Regions from separate parts of the Kluyvera ascorbata genome, predicted to be linked through region 1. Evidence: predicted binding sites of a transcription regulator. Region 1 holds the regulator's gene; the other holds the start of a gene.
The links. Region 1 encodes Fur, which represses iron uptake genes when iron is present. Its sites were predicted from a motif close to ATAATAATGAGAACNACTATCAA; they were not measured.
Positions count from the first base shown of each region.

Region 2: feoA (ferrous iron transporter A) is a predicted target of Fur. The motif match lies at 4,134-4,156, and genes of this name have one in related genera.

Region 1 covers NZ_CP096201.1:3,530,708-3,536,457, reverse strand. Annotated here, with positions in the region: gene chiP (chitoporin ChiP) at 264-1,670, shown strand; gene MY052_RS16895 (ChiQ/YbfN family lipoprotein) at 1,720-2,055, shown strand; gene fur (ferric iron uptake transcriptional regulator) at 2,168-2,620, opposite strand; gene fldA (flavodoxin FldA) at 2,917-3,447, opposite strand; gene ybfE (LexA regulated protein) at 3,598-3,891, opposite strand; gene ybfF (esterase) at 4,021-4,785, opposite strand; gene seqA (replication initiation negative regulator SeqA) at 4,968-5,540, shown strand; gene pgm (phosphoglucomutase (alpha-D-glucose-1,6-bisphosphate-dependent)) at 5,579-5,750, shown strand, end outside.
Region 2 covers NZ_CP096201.1:369,409-375,158, reverse strand. Annotated here, with positions in the region: gene ompR (osmolarity response regulator transcription factor OmpR) at 1-687, opposite strand, end outside; gene greB (transcription elongation factor GreB) at 917-1,390, shown strand; gene MY052_RS01670 (Tex family protein) at 1,490-3,823, shown strand; gene feoA (ferrous iron transporter A) at 4,262-4,486, shown strand; gene feoB (Fe(2+) transporter permease subunit FeoB) at 4,518-5,750, shown strand, end outside.

The DNA of each region.
Region 1 (5,750 bases):
TCTCATTCACATTTAACCCAGAGCCCACAAGGCCTGACGTGAATATGTTTCAATAACGCACGCTGTTACAAACAGAAACCAAATATGTGCGCTTTGTCATAATCCTGCACTCTCGTTGAGGAAAAGGATTGATAATTCGCGTCGCGAAAAATAGTCTATCGGTGTAGCGAAACACCTTTTTTAAGAAGTTCATTTTTTTTAAAGTTTTTATTTTTTGCTTCTGCTTTGCAGCGGCATTTTTAAAAGTCAAAGAGGATATAACTATGCGTACGTTTAGTGGCAAACGTAGTACGCTGGCGCTGGCTATCGCCGGTGTGACAGCAATGTCAGGCTTTATGATGACCCCGGAAGCAAAAGCAGAAGGTTTCATCGATGATTCTACACTGACCGGCGGTATCTATTACTGGCAGCGTGAGCGTGACCGTAAAGATGTCACCGATAATGACAAATACAAAACCAACCTTTCTCATTCCACCTGGAACGCCAACCTCGACTTCCAGTCTGGCTATGCTGCCGATATGTTCGGTATTGATATTGCTGCGTTCACCGCAATTGAAATGGCGGAAAGTGCAGAAAGCGGTCACCCGAACGAAATTGCGTTCTCCTCTAAGAACAAAGGCTACAGCGAAGATTACAGCGGCGATAAGAGCGGTATCAGCCTGTACAAAGCGGCAGCTAAATTTAAATTAGGGCCAGCATGGGCTCGCGCAGGTTACATCCAGCCAACCGGTCAGACGCTGCTGGCGCCGCACTGGAGCTTTATGCCAGGTACCTATCAGGGTGCTGAAGCCGGGGCCAATTTCGACTACGGTGATGCTGGCGCGCTGAGCTTCTCCTACATGTGGACCAACAACTACAAGGCGCCTTGGCACCTTGAAATGGACAACTTCTATCAGAACGATAAGAAGACCAAAGTTGATTACCTGCACTCCATCGGTGCGAAATACGATTTCAAAAATGACCTGGTGCTGGAAGCCGCATTTGGTCAGGCAGAAGGCTATATCGATCAGTACTTCGCCAAAGGTAGCTACAAATTTGATATCCCTGGCGGCCCGCTGACCACCAGCTACCAGTTCTACGGTACCCGTGACAAGGTGAGCGATCACGGCGTCAACGACATCTATGACGGCACCGCATGGCTGCAAGCATTAACCTTCGGCTACAAGCTGCAAGAAGTCTTCGACTTCCGTCTGGAAGGGACCTGGGTTAAAGCAGAAGGCCAGCAGGGTTACTTCCTGCAGCGTATGACGCCAACCTACGCCTCCTCTAACGGTCGTCTGGATATCTGGTGGGATAACCGCTCTGACTTCAACGCCAACGGCGAAAAAGCGGTCTTCTTCGGTACTATGTATGACCTGAAAAACTGGGATCTGCCGGGTTGGGCAGTGGGTGCTTCTTACGTTTACGCATGGGATGCTAAGCCAGCGACCTGGCAGTTGAGCCCGGATGCGTACTACGACAAGAACAACAAGATTAAAGAGTCTGCCTACAGCCTCGATGTAGCATACACCGTACAGGATGGTCGTGCGAAAGGTACGCTGTTCAAACTGCACTTCACTCAGTATGACAATCACTCCGATATCCCAAGCTGGGGCGGTGGTTACGGCAACATCTTCCAGGATGAGCGTGACGTGAAATTCATGGTTATCGCACCGTTCACCATTTTCTGATGCTAACGTGGCAGGGGGAGACCTCTGCCGCCGCTAAGAGGCTCATCGTATGAAAAAACTGATTATTGTTGCGCTGATGGCTGCTGGGTTAACCGCCTGTGCGCAATCTCCTGCGCCGAAGGAAGATAGCAAGCTGAAGGATGCCTACAGCGCCTGTATTAACACCGCAGAAGGCAACCCGGATAAAATTCAGGCCTGTCAAAGCGTACTGAACGTGCTGAAGCAAGAGAAAGCACACGAGCAGTTCGCGAACCAGGAAAGCGTGCGCGTCATCGACTACCAGAAATGCATTAACGCTAGAAAAATGGGCAATGATGAAGCAGTAGCAAAAAACTGCGATAAGATCTGGCAAGAAATTCGCAGCAACAATACGCCGCAGAAATAGGCTTACGCTGATAATAAAAAACCGCTGCTTGCAGCGGTTTTTTTGTGGGCGTCGTAAAACGCAGAGTATAAAAAAACCAGCGCATAGGCTGGCTTTTCGAGAGGCAGTACGCTTATTTTGCGACTGCGTCATGCGCGTGTTCATCTTCACGGCAGTCGCCTTCAGCGCAGTGACCGTAGAGATAAAGACTGTGGTTCGTTAAGCGAATACCATGCTTCGACGCGATTTCACGCTGACGAGCTTCGATGGAATCATCGCTGAACTCGATCACTTTGCCGCAGTCGAGGCAAATCAGGTGATCGTGGTGATGCTGCTGGGTCAGTTCGAAAACGGATTTACCGCCTTCAAAATTATGACGAGTCACGATGCCGGCGTCATCAAACTGGTTAAGTACGCGGTAAACCGTGGCCAAACCAATCTCTTCACCCATGTCGATCAGGCGTTTATATAAGTCTTCCGCGCTGACATGGTGGTTATCCGGTTCCTGAAGGACTTCCAGAATCTTTAACCGTGGAAGTGTGACTTTCAGGCCAGCCTTCTTTAATGCGGTATTGTTGTCAGTCATGCGGAATCTGTCCTGTTGCTAAACGATCAACTTCCATCAGCGAAAGTATCACAGAGAATGCACCCGAATTAATGCGTCTCATTATAGAATGACCCTATTGAAATGAAAACAGCAAGAGCCGGGTAAACTAAGCTATCAAAAACGAGGCTTCACCGACAAAGTTACGATGAGACCGCGCTAAATCAGAAGATATTGTACAGGTATGCGCTAAAAAGTTAAAAAATTGTAGCTATTATTTTAATTGCTTTTACCTATTAATGAGGCGTAGTTTCATCACTACGCCTCACTGTTTTGCATCAGGCGTTTTTGATCTCTTCCAGGTGCAGCTCTTCTGCAACCTGCTTAACCCATTTTTCAACGCGTTCAGCGGTCAGCTCAGGCTGACGGTCTTCGTCGATGGCCAGACCAACAAAGTGGTCGTCATCGGCCAGGCCTTTAGACGCTTCGAAATGGTAACCTGCCGTTGGCCAGTGACCGACGATGGTCGCGCCGCGTGGTTCAATGATGTCGCGAATGGTACCCAGCGCATCACAGAAATATTCAGCATAGTCTTCCTGGTCGCCGCAGCCAAACAGCGCGACCAGCTTGCCGTTGAAGTCCACTTCTTCCAGCGTTGGGAAGAAATCGTCCCAATCGCACTGCGCTTCGCCGTAGTACCAGGTTGGGATACCCAGCAGCAGAATATCGAATGCTTCCAGATCTTCTTTGCTGCTCTTGGCAATGTCGTGAACGTCAGCGACATCTTTACCAAGCTGTTTTTGAATCATTTTTGCGATATTTTCGGTGTTCCCGGTATCGCTACCGAAAAAGATGCCAACGATTGCCATGAGTAAAATAACCTCTTGAAACTTAATGATATGGTGGTGGCTTATTGCCCACAGATAAGGGCAATCATAGCAGAACTGAGAAGCGTGCGGAAACCGCTATCGTGCCGTACTGCACACTCTGCTACATGAAAGTGTGTTTTGGGGGGATTTTCAGACTTTCCCCTGTCCGTGTAGCTGGGCCAACTGACTCATCAACATCTCTTCGATGAGTTCGCTACGGCTCATATCACGGGCAGTCGCCAGCTCGTTGAGCGCATCAACGGCTTCGTTATTCAGCTTCAGCTCCACGCGTTTCAGACCGCGCACTTTGTCGCGTTTTAACTGATTACGCTTATTAATGCGCAGCTGTTCGTCACGCGAAAGCGGATTGGTTTTTGGTCTTCCCGGCCGACGCTCATTTGCGAACAAATCTAAGGTCGTACGGTCCGTTTGTTCTTTTGCCATGGTTCTGAGTGACTTCGGGGAAACAAGCTACCGGGCGGTGCCCAGTGCAGACAGCGCGCAATCATACATCAGTGAGACCCACACGCCAACGACCACGGCCATTCTGGCGCGCGGTCGATGCATTTTTAATCATTCACTGAGGTAACGACGGATAGCCCGCAGTACCGCGTCCGGTTTTTCGGCGTGAACCCAGTGGCCCGCACCGGCGATGACGTGTGCTTTTGCCTGGGGGAATTGAGCCAGCAGCGCGCTGCGGTAGGCTTCGGTGACGTACGGTGAATTGCCGCCAGGAATAAACAGAGCAGGGTGGTCCCAGGCCGGAATGGTTTCCCAGCCCACGATATGCGGGTATTGCTCCCACAACACCGGTACGTTAAAGCGCCAGGCACCGTCGACGAAGGATTTCAGCAGGAACTGAATCACACCTTCTTCTTTTAAGTATTCGCGCATTACCGTCGCGGCCTGCTGGCGAGTTGCTACACCGGCGCTGGTAACGGCGTTAATGGCCGCAAAAATCTCATCGTGGCGACGGACGTGATAATCCACCGGTGCAATATCAATTGCGACCAAGCGGTCGATGCGTTCTGGGGCCAGCGCGGTAAGCGCCATCACCGCTTTGCCACCCATGGAATGGCCGATAACCGTGGCTTTTTCGATGCTGTTGGCATCAAGCGTGTCGAGAAGATCCTGAGCCATGGCGGGATAGGTCATCTCATCGGCACGCGGTGAGAGGCCATGGTTACGCATGTCGACCTGGAGGATATCGTGATCGGTAACCAGGTCGCGGGCCAGGATACCCAGATTATCGAGGCTGCCGAACAGGCCGTGGACGAGAACGATGGGAGAATTATTGTGCAGGTTTTGTGCAGATTGCGCTCGGACATTCAATTTCATAGCAAAGTTCTTTTTTTCGCATTGTCGGGTTAGGGTATCATGTTGGACATTCTAACGCTCAGGGGCAAGAGAGGAACTCATCCGAATTTTGCCGTCTTCCTGGTTTGGCGCTACCCGCTGTTGGGTTTTGACTTTATAATCCCAATGAATTGTATTCAGAAAAATTATCGCACCGGATTAAGATGAAAACGATCGAAGTTGATGACGAGCTCTATCGCTATATTGCGGCTCACACTCTGCACATTGGCGAGAGCGCGTCCGACATTTTACGGCGTATGCTGAAATTCTCCGCCGCTTCCCAGCCCGTGGCTGCTGCCGCTGCGCCGGTCGTCAAAGCAGAACCGGCTCCCGCTCCGGCCCCGGCTGCTGCTCCCGTTGCTGACGTAAAAACGGTGAAAACCGCCAAAGATAAAGTTCGTGCCATGCGCGAGCTGCTGCTCTCTGATGAGTATGCCGAGCAGAAGAAAGCGGTTAACCGCTTCATGCTGGTTCTGACCACGCTGTACGCTCTGGACAACAAAGCGTTTGCAGAAGCTACCGAATCCCTTCACGGTCGTACCCGTGTCTATTTTGCGGCTGATGAGCAAACGCTGCTCAAAAACGGCAATCAGACAAAACCAAAACAGGTTCCGGATACGCCATACTGGGTCATTACCAATACCAATACAGGCCGTAAATGCAGCATGGTCGAACACATCATGCAATCAATGCAATTCCCGGGGGAATTGATTGAGAAGGTTTGCGGTACTATCTAATACTGACAATCTAACCCTTGCATAAGAAGGACCAGGCAATGGCAAACCATACCCGTGCAGGACAACCTGCACAGCAGAGTGATTTGATCAACGTCGCCCAACTGACGGCGCAGTACTACGTGCTGCAGCCTAACGTGAGTAACCCGGAACATGCGGTGAAGTTCGGTACGTCCGGCCACCGTGGGAGCGCGGGTCGTCACAGCTTCAATG
Region 2 (5,750 bases), 1.9 Mb from region 1:
GCCCAGACCCCAAACGGTCTGAATGTAGCGTGGGTGAGCCGGATCTTCTTCCACCATGCGGCGCAGGCGAGAAATCTGCACGTCGATGGAACGTTCCATCGCCGAGTATTCGCGACCACGGGCCAGGTTCATCAGCTTATCGCGAGACAGCGGTTCACGCGGGTGGCTGACCAGCGCTTTCAGTACCGCAAACTCACCGCTAGTGAGTGGCATAGGCTCATCTTCGCGGAACATTTCGCGAGTACCGAGGTTCAGCTTGAACTTACCGAAGGCGATAACCGCTTCTTCCTGAGAAGGCGCGCCCGGCAGTTCGTTCGCCTGACGACGCAGCACCGCACGAATACGGGCCAACAGTTCACGCGGGTTGAACGGTTTCGGAATGTAATCGTCGGCACCGATTTCCAGGCCCACGATACGGTCAACTTCTTCCCCTTTCGCCGTCACCATGATGATCGGCATCGGGTTGCTCTGACTACGCAGACGACGGCAAATCGACAGACCGTCTTCGCCTGGCAGCATTAAATCCAGAACCATCAGATGGAATGATTCACGAGTCAGTAATCGGTCCATCTGTTCGGCGTTAGCTACGCTTCGAACCTGGAAACCCTGCTCGGTCAGATAACGTTCCAGCAGCGCGCGCAGGCGCATATCGTCATCCACAACAAGAATCTTATAATTCTCTTGCATTGTTTTTACTCCCAAAGGTTCGCAACAATTATTCAGCATGTATTCTCAAAAAAGCCTGCGCTTGCGACCAGCTAAATCTGGTATAAATTCCAGGCTAAATTGTTACAAAGCATATTTAACAGCGAGTTAAGTATACAATGAATCTTAATACACATTATTTATTCTGTCGGCATACTCGCGTAATACGTATTGTGCGTATTCTTTCCTCGGCAGCAGGTAAGCACGGAACATGAAAACACAGTTGATCACCCGTGAAGGGTACGAAAAACTCAAAAAAGAGATGGATTATCTCTGGCGCGAAGAGCGCCCGGAGGTCACAAAGAAGGTGACCTGGGCCGCAAGCCTTGGCGATCGCAGTGAGAATGCTGACTATCAGTATAATAAGAAACGCTTAAGGGAGATTGACCGACGCGTTCGTTATTTGACCAAATGCCTGGAAAATCTGCGCATTGTCGATTATTCGCCGCAGCAGGAAGGCAAAGTCTTTTTCGGCGCCTGGGTTGAGATAGAAAACGACGACGGCGATACCAAGCGTTTTCGCATCGTCGGCTACGATGAGATTTTTGGTCGCAAGGACTATATCTCCATCGACTCGCCGATGGCCCGCGCGCTGCTGAAGAAAGAGGTCGGCGACCTGGCGGTGGTCAACACCCCGGCGGGTGAAGCAAGCTGGTACGTGAATGAGATCGAATACGTAAAATAAGACCGGAACAATCCGAAGCCCCTGCTGATGACTGGCATTTTTGCCAGTCAATCCGTATAACTGTCCCCTGATTTTATGACCTAACAGTGAAACCAAGCCATGATGAATGATTCGCTCTGCCGCATTATTGCGGGTGAACTTCAGGCCAGAGCCGAACAGGTGGAAGCCGCCGTTCGCCTGCTTGATGAAGGGAACACCGTGCCGTTTATTGCACGTTATCGTAAGGAAATCACCGGCGGACTGGATGATACGCAGCTGCGTAATCTGGAAACCCGCCTCGGGTATCTGCGTGAGCTGGAAGACCGCCGTCAGGCCATTCTGAAATCCATCGGTGAGCAAGGTAAGCTGACCGAGGCGCTGGAAAAAGCCATCAACGGCACGCTCAACAAAACCGAGCTGGAAGACCTCTACTTACCTTACAAACAAAAGCGCCGCACCCGCGGGCAGATTGCCATTGAAGCGGGCCTTGAGCCGCTGGCCGACCTGCTGTGGAGCGAGCCGTCCCACGATCCGGAAACCGAAGCCGCTAAATTTATCGATGCCGATAAGGGCGTTGCGGACACCAAAGCGGCCCTTGATGGCGCACGCTATATCCTGATGGAGCGCTTCGCGGAAGATGCAGGCCTGCTGGCGAAAGTGCGTGACTACCTATGGAAGAACGCCCATCTGGTTGCCAAAGTGGTCAGCGGTAAAGAAGAGGAAGGCGCTAAGTTCCGCGACTACTTCGACCACCACGAACCTATTTCCACCACCCCTTCCCACCGCGCGCTGGCGATGTTCCGCGGGCGTAATGAAGGCGTGCTGCAACTTTCTCTCAACGCCGACCCGCAGTTCGACGAGCCGCCGAAAGAGAGCTACTGCGAACAGATTATTATCGACCACCTCGGCCTGCGCCTGAACAACGCGCCGGCGGACAGCTGGCGTAAAGGCGTGGTGAGCTGGACCTGGCGCATCAAGGTGCTGATGCACCTCGAAACCGAACTGATGGGCACCGTGCGCGAACGTGCGGAAGATGAGGCAATTAACGTCTTCGCCCGCAACCTGCACGACCTGCTGATGGCTGCACCGGCTGGCCTGCGTGCCACCATGGGCCTTGACCCGGGCCTGCGTACCGGCGTCAAAGTGGCAGTAGTTGACGGTACCGGCAAGCTGGTCGCCACCGACACCATTTATCCGCATACCGGTCAGGCGGCGAAAGCCGCGGTTGTCGTCGCCGCACTGTGCGAAAAGCACAACGTAGAACTGGTGGCTATCGGTAACGGGACAGCATCTCGCGAAACCGAACGCTTCTTCCTCGACGTACAGCAGCAGTTCCCGAAAGTCACCGCCCAGAAGGTGATCGTCAGCGAAGCTGGCGCATCCGTCTACTCTGCCTCTGAACTGGCGGCGCTGGAGTTCCCGGACCTAGACGTTTCCCTGCGCGGCGCGGTGTCTATCGCCCGTCGTTTACAAGATCCGCTGGCAGAGCTGGTGAAAATCGACCCGAAATCCATCGGGGTCGGCCAATATCAGCATGACGTTAGCCAGACTCAGCTGGCGCGTAAGCTTGATGCAGTCGTAGAAGACTGCGTAAACGCCGTCGGCGTAGACCTGAACACCGCCTCCGTGCCGCTGCTGACCCGCGTAGCGGGCCTGACGCGCATGATGGCGCAGAACATCGTCGCCTGGCGCGACGAGAACGGTCAGTTCCAGAATCGCCAGCAGTTGCTGAAGGTGAGTCGTCTGGGGCCAAAAGCGTTTGAGCAGTGCGCTGGCTTCCTGCGCATTAACCACGGCGACAACCCGCTGGATGCCTCAACCGTTCACCCGGAAGCCTATCCGGTGGTCGAGCGTATTCTGGCCGCCACGCAGCAGGCGCTGAAGGATTTAATGGGCAACAGCAGTGAGCTCAGAAATCTGAAAGCCTCTGAATTCACCGACGAGCGTTTCGGTGTGCCAACCGTTACCGACATCATCAAAGAGCTGGAAAAACCGGGCCGCGATCCGCGTCCTGAGTTCAAAACCGCGAAGTTTGCCGATGGTGTAGAAACCATGAACGACCTGCTTCCGGGAATGATCCTCGAAGGCGCCGTTACCAACGTCACCAACTTTGGTGCGTTCGTGGATATTGGCGTGCATCAGGATGGCCTGGTCCACATCTCTTCGCTGGCAGATAAGTTTGTCGAAGACCCACACACCGTGGTGAAAGCGGGCGATATCGTCAAAGTGAAGGTGCTGGAAGTGGATCTGCAGCGTAAACGCATTGCGCTGACCATGCGCCTTGACGAGCAGCCGGGTGAAACCAACGCCCGTCGCGGTGGCGGTAACGATCGCAGCCAGAGCAACAACCGCCCGGCAGCGAAAGCGGCAAAACCTCGCGGACGCGAAGCGCAGCCTGCGGGCAACAGCGCGATGATGGATGCGCTGGCAGCCGCCATGGGCAAAACACGCTAATCGAAACCAGTAGCCCGGCCGAGCACAGCGACGCCGGGAACCGCTCCAGAGCCTCCCCGACGTCGGCGTTAAAACGCCTCGACCGGTCTGCCGCTTATTTGGCATATCTCAGCCATTATTATCTTCCGTTCAGCTTTTAATAATAAGCCTCATCACGTTTTATTTTATTAACCAATGAAACCTTAATTAAACATTAAGCGAAGAAAATAATATTTAATTCATTCACAGCTACAATGCGTTGCTTGCGTCATATCAAAAAAAGTGCAAATTCCGTTCGAAATTCCCACCGATCGCATAATATGTATTGATGATAAAAACCATTCTCATTATCATCATATTCAGTAAGCTTTATTCTTTTATTCTGTGACGATGCCCCGACTGCCGCCAGGCAGCACGCGGGTTCCCTCTCGTTCAGCTAGCGATATACAAGTAGGTTCTATGCAATTTACACCTGATACTGCGTGGAAGATTGTCGGTTTCTCCCGCGAAATTAGCCCAGCCTATCGTCAGAAACTGCTGTCACTGGGTATGCTGCCGGGATCGTCCTTTAATGTGGTTCGCGTTGCACCACTCGGCGATCCTATTCATATTGAAACTCGCCGCGTCAGCCTGGTGCTACGTAAAAAAGATCTCGCGCTAATAGAATTAGAATCCATCGCGTAATAACTTCAGCCCGGCACTAAGAGTCTGAAAAATGAAAAAATTAACCATCGGTTTAATTGGTAATCCTAATTCCGGCAAGACAACCTTATTTAACCAGCTCACCGGCGCGCGCCAGCGCGTGGGCAACTGGGCCGGGGTAACGGTTGAGCGTAAAGAAGGTGCATTCTCCACCACCGATCATCAGGTCACCCTTGTCGACCTGCCGGGCACCTACTCGCTGACCACCATTTCGTCGCAAACCTCGCTGGATGAGCAAATTGCCTGTCACTACATTCTGAGCGGCGACGCCGACCTGCTGATTAACGTGGTCGATGCCTCCAACCTCGAGCGTAACCTTTACCTGACGCTGCAACTCCTCGAACTGGGCATTCCGTGCGTGGTGGCGCTGAACATGCTCGACATTGCCGAGAAACAGCAAATCCGCATCGACGTGGATGCGCTCTCTGCCCGCCTCGGCTGCCCGGTTGTACCGCTGGTTTCCACCCGCGCTCGCGGAATTGAAGCGCTGAAAATGGCCATTGACCGCCATCAGGGCAACCAACAGGTTGAACTGGTGCATTACCCGCAGCCGCTGCTGCGCGAAGCCGATAACCTGGCAAAAGAGATGTCGCAGGAAATCCCTGAACGTCAGCGCCACTGGCTGGGTATGCAGATGCTCGAAGGTGACATCTATAGCAGCGCCTACGCCGGTGATGCCGCACACAAGCTGGACGTTTCCCTGGCGCATCTTAGCGAAGAGATGGACGACCCCGCACTGCACATCGCCGACGCGCGCTACCAGAGCATTGCCGCGATTTGCGATGCCGTCAGCAACACCCTGACCGCCGAGCCAAGCCGCTTCACCGCCGCGATGGATAGAATCGTCCTCAACCGCGTGCTGGGCTTGCCGATTTTCCTGTTCGTGATGTACCTGATGTTCTTGCTGGCGATTAACATCGGCGGTGCGTTGCAGCCAATCTTCGACGGCGGCTCCGTTGCCATCTTTATCCACGGTATTCAATGGATTGGCTACCAGATGCATTTCCCGGACTGGCTGACGGTCTTCCTGGCGCAGGGTATCGGTGGCGGTATCAACACCGTGCTGCCGCTCGTGCCGCAGATCGGCATGATGTACCTGTTCCTCTCCTTCCTTGAGGACTCCGGGTACATGGCGCGCGCCGCATTCGTCATGGACCGTCTGATGCAGTCTCTGGGTCTGCCGGGTAAATCATTCGTACCGCTGATCGTCGGCTTCGGCTGTAACGTACCATCGGTCATGGGCGCA